DNA from 2 places in the Paenibacillus sp. FSL M7-0802 genome. Region 2 is predicted to be linked to the other one. Evidence: riboswitches for the same ligand, from Rfam matches in the RefSeq annotation. Region 2 holds a riboswitch; the other holds the start of a gene.
The links. Region 2 has a riboswitch for S-adenosylmethionine ahead of metA (homoserine O-acetyltransferase MetA). Riboswitches for the same ligand answer to the same signal wherever they lie in the genome.
Positions count from the first base shown of each region.

Region 1: linked by a shared signal. The riboswitch ahead of MHB54_RS18395 (methionine ABC transporter ATP-binding protein) and the one ahead of metA (homoserine O-acetyltransferase MetA) in region 2 are both predicted to bind S-adenosylmethionine.

Region 1 covers NZ_JBBOSD010000001.1:3,993,663-3,996,133, forward strand. Annotated here, with positions in the region: gene MHB54_RS18385 (UbiD family decarboxylase) at 1-288, shown strand, start outside; gene MHB54_RS18390 (Cthe_2314 family HEPN domain-containing protein) at 340-1,065, shown strand; SAM riboswitch class I at 1,191-1,330, shown strand; gene MHB54_RS18395 (methionine ABC transporter ATP-binding protein) at 1,467-2,471, shown strand, end outside.
Region 2 covers NZ_JBBOSD010000001.1:1,024,871-1,027,341, reverse strand. Annotated here, with positions in the region: gene corA (magnesium/cobalt transporter CorA) at 1-377, opposite strand, end outside; SAM riboswitch class I at 929-1,054, shown strand; gene metA (homoserine O-acetyltransferase MetA) at 1,173-2,090, shown strand; gene MHB54_RS05205 (PLP-dependent transferase) at 2,215-2,471, shown strand, end outside.

The DNA.
Region 1 (2,471 bases), 3.0 Mb from region 2:
GTTTTGGAGCGATTAGCAGCGGGTGAGCAAGAGTGGCCGCTCGTCTTCATTGTAGACGATGCCAAAGAAGTCGTTCGCTCTCAAGCCTCGTTCCTGTGGACGGTATTCACACGCTTTAACCCGGCTACAGATATGTACGCAGACAGCGAAGTGCGTTTGCATCATCTGAACTATAAGCTGCCGATTGTAGTGGATGCGCGTATGAAGCCGGGGTATCCGGATGAGGTGTTACCGCGTGAGGATATTGTTAAGCTTGTAGATCAACGATGGACAAGTTATTTCGCTTGACGCCCTAATTAAACCTACAGCCGGATTTTACATTTATAAGGAGGCGTAAGCATGATACGCAAGCTACTGGGTGAGCCACCACGTGTGAACAAAGGCATCCTGCTAGATGCCATGAATAGCATGTCAGCTATGTTGAACCTGCTGGAGCGGCAAATTCAGGCTGGTGGAGATCCGACCCACGATTTTCGGAAGGCGGATATTTTAACACGCGGTCTAATGTCATCTCTGGATGAACTGGAGCAGAGCCATCATGCTTCCGCCTTTTTCCGTATGAAAGTGAAAGCCGGATATGCTGAAGATATGAGTGAGGATGAAAAATCCGATTATGCGTTATATGTTTTCTTTTATAAAGATGGGTTTGTTCGGGTTTTCTCTATTTTGGATAAGCTGGGTAACTGGCTAAATGATCTGTATGATTTAAAAACAGGGCAGTATAAGGCGCACTATTCTTATTTTACCGTGTTGCGGCAGCTCAAGTATCTCAAAATGCATCCTGTATTGACCGATAATTTAATTGATATCAAGGATACTTACAACGATGCCATCAATCGGCTGCGTAAGCGTCGGAATACGGAGATACACTATATGAATACGGAAATGCAGGATGATCTCTGGCAACGACACCGAGCTTTGTATGGAAAAATCCAACTGGAGGACCTCGATCACCATTTGGAAGATTTGCAGCAGGGCTTGGAAATGGTATGTCGGTCGCTGTCAAACGCCTTTACTTATACTGCGAAACAATGGGAGAATCGGGCAGTACGCCCAAAAATATGATAGAAAATATCCTTTGACAAAGCAATGTAAACTATCTATACTGAAACCTAGTTTCAGAAAAATGCTTGAATTATGTTTTTTTATATAAACTTAACGGACAGCTAAAGCTGGAGTTTAACATATTTTTCTTATCCAGAGAGGTGGAGGGACTGGCCCGATGAAGCCCGGCAACCCGTTCTTTCCCGGTGTAATACACTGGGAGGGAACATGATGGTGCTAATTCCTACAAAACCGCTAGAGTTATAGCGATTTTGGCAGATGAGAAAAGGTTCGCAAGGTGGGGCCCTTTTCATTCTGTGAAAGGGGCTCTTTTTTGTATAAATAAATAGCGATTTTATACAATTCTGAGAGATGACAACTGGTTAAAAGGGTAAGGAAGAAGTGAAGGGGGTCGCAGCACGTTGATAGAGCTTAAGCAGTTAACCAAGCATTATGGCAAAGGCAACCGACGCGTTAATGCGCTATCTGGGTTGAATCTTTCTATAAAGCGTGGAGAAATATTCGGAGTGATTGGTCACTCCGGGGCGGGGAAAAGTACATTGATCCGCTGTATTAATTTATTGGAACGCCCTACTTCAGGTGAAGTATGGGTAGACGGGGTAAACCTCGCTACTGTGAGTCAATCCCAGTTACAGAAGCAACGTCGAAAAATCGGAATGATTTTTCAGCATTTTAATTTGTTATCTTCGGCAACGGTGTATGACAATATTGCATTTCCTTTGCGGTTGGTAAACACTCCCAGGGAAAAGCTGGACATGAAAGTTCGTGAGCTGCTGGAACTGGTGGGTCTGGAAGAACACAGTGGAAAGTATCCGTCACAGCTCTCAGGTGGACAGAAGCAGCGGGTAGGAATTGCACGGGCGCTGGCTAGTGATCCTCATGTATTGCTGTGTGACGAAGCGACTTCTGCGCTTGATCCGCAGACGACGGGGTCTATCCTGAAATTGCTGTTGGATATTAATCAGCGCTTTAATTTAACCATCGTGCTGATTACACATGAAATGCATGTCATTCAAAGCATTTGTGATCGAGTTGGCGTCATTCATCAGGGCGACATCGTGGAGCAAGGCCCAGTGGCGGAAGTATTTTTGAAGCCACAGCACCAGGTAACCAAGGACTTTATCCAACGGGAGTCAGAACATCCCGAGGAGTTGCAAGCAGCGATTGCGGCAGCAGGTGGCGGCGAGTCGGCGCAGGTGGTACGTATCTCCTTCTTGGGCAGTAAAACATATGATGCGATTCTATCGCGTACGGCTCGAAGCACTGGTGTTGATTTTGCGATCTTGCAGGGAACCATATCTACGATTAAAAATGTACCCTATGGACAGCTGATCGTTCGTTTTGAAGGAAACCATGAAGATATAGAGCATACGTTGCGCGAAGTGTCTGGGCAAGGACTTGATGTG
Region 2 (2,471 bases):
GGCTGGCTGACTTCTTGCTCCCACAGCATAGGCTTGAGGGTACGAAGCTCATTTATTTTCTGCTTGGTCACCGTAATGATAAAATGGCGGCCGAGAAAAATGTTCAAAGCTCGCAAAAATATTTCTTCATCATCAAAACGAATGCTATTTACAACGATAAAATAATGGCTTTCATAAATTTCAATCTTCGGACGCTGTTCTTCTTCACTCAAACAGTCTTCTACTGCAAGATCATGCATGGAAAATAAAGGCTGGAGCACTGCCAAATCATCGACATCGGCATCAATCCAATAAAAACCTTCTGCCGGTGCAGTAAGCGCCATTTCAATTTCTTCGACAGGGGTAAAAACCCCGTTGTTGACCAAACGGATTTTCATATATGTCACTCCTTATGCTCCGTCGTAACGGAAATACGTTTACCTTAAGCATAAGGAATGGACTCAGTTAGCCAGTTAGCCGGTGCGGGTAAGCGTGCACTCCCATCAAAAGCCGGAGGCTTTTGGAGCATGCAGAGCCTGGCGTCCCGTCTTTCGGCAAGCTGAAGTCATTCCTATGCTGTTGTTCAGGGATCGCCGCCTATTCGGACTCGGGTCGCCTTCCATTCCGGATTCACCTCTCAAATGTTCTTTTTTAGATTGCCACAGTATCGCAGGAAACACTCAAATCTGCACTACTGCTCCATATTTTTGCCTAATAGCACTTGTATAGTATAACGCTCGGCCTACGGCCTTTCAAGCGCAAAATCATGGGCTAAATCAACAGTAGTGGCAAGAGCTTCAACGATAGGAGGGATATGATTTAACCTATGGAAAAGGTAGACAAAATGTGAATGCAGGGTACAAATTTAAAAGTCCCATCTTGACGAAGCCCAGCCGATGCATTAAAGTGAACAACAAGAACTTTGTGAACCTAAAATGAATATAGCGAAATCTTATCAAGAGCAGGTGGAGGGACTAGCCCGATGATACCCGGCAACCGGCGATTTTAATCGCACGGTGCTAATTCTTGCAGGACGCGCGCTTTGTACAAAGAGCGTTGCCCTGACAGATGAGAGAGGCGCATATGGATACAAATATGACCTTTCTCTAACCTGAGAAAGGTCTTTTTATTATATGCCCGGCATCTCAACAAGACGATTTTCGCAAAACTTACCGAACAAGGAGTGAGTTTACATGCCGATTAAAATCCCAGACACGCTACCTGCCAAGGAAGTGCTGGAGGGCGAAAATATTTTCGTAATGGATGAAAGCTTGGCTTATCATCAGGATATTCGTCCGTTGCGTATCGCCATTTTGAATTTAATGCCGACAAAGGAGACGACGGAAACCCAACTGTTGCGCTTGGTCGGCAATACGCCGCTGCAAGTGGACGTCACGCTGGTGCACATGAAATCTCATGTATCCAAAAATACATCGCAAGAATATTTGAACATGTTCTATAAAACGTTTGACGAGATCAAGAACAGTCGTTTTGACGGCATGGTCATTACAGGAGCCCCGGTTGAACAGCTTGAGTTTGAGGATGTGAACTACTGGGAGGAGATCCAGCAAATCTTTGAATGGACGAAAACGAATGTAACTTCGACCATGCATATCTGTTGGGCCTCACAGGCAGGCTTATACCATCATTTCGATGTCCCAAAATACGGGCTCGACTACAAATGCTTTGGCGTATTTCCACACACTGTGATTAAACCTAAAGTAAAATTGCTACGCGGCTTTGATGAACTGTTTTATGCTCCTCACTCCAGACATACGGAGGTTCGGCGGGAAGATATTGATCATATTACCGAATTAGAAGTTTTATCCGAATCCGAGGAAGCTGGAGTGTACCTCGTAGCCACGCTTGACGGTAAACAAATTTTTGTAACTGGGCATTCTGAATATGACCCGCTTTCCCTGAAATGGGAATACGACCGCGATGTGGGCAAAGGAATGGAAGTTGAAGTCCCCAAAAATTATTTCCCTAATGATGATCCCAAGCGCACACCGCCCTCAATCTGGCGAGCGCACGCCAATTTATTATTCTCGAATTGGCTGAACTATTATGTATACCAAGAAACACCTTACGATATCGGGCCCCAGATTTAAAAAGGGGCTTGTAGTTTACCCTTGTACAGTACCACCTTGCAGTAGCGCAGCAGTATAGTCTTTGACATCCATTTTTGCAGGATATGTTATAGCACCCACTATGGAAGTTAACAGGAGGATTCATATGAGTGAGAAACAGTGGAAAATCGAAAGCAGATTGGCACAAATCGGTTCAGTAGAGGAGCCAGTAACCGGGGCTGTTAATTACCCGATTTACCAATCTACGGCGTTCCGCCATCCCCGTCTAGGTCAAAGCACAGGATTTGATTACATTCGGACGATCAATCCCACGCGAAAGGTACTGGAAGAGGCTTCTGCTGCACTTGAATCTGGTGATGCAGGTTTTGCATGTAGCTCAGGTATGGCGGCGCTGCAAACGGT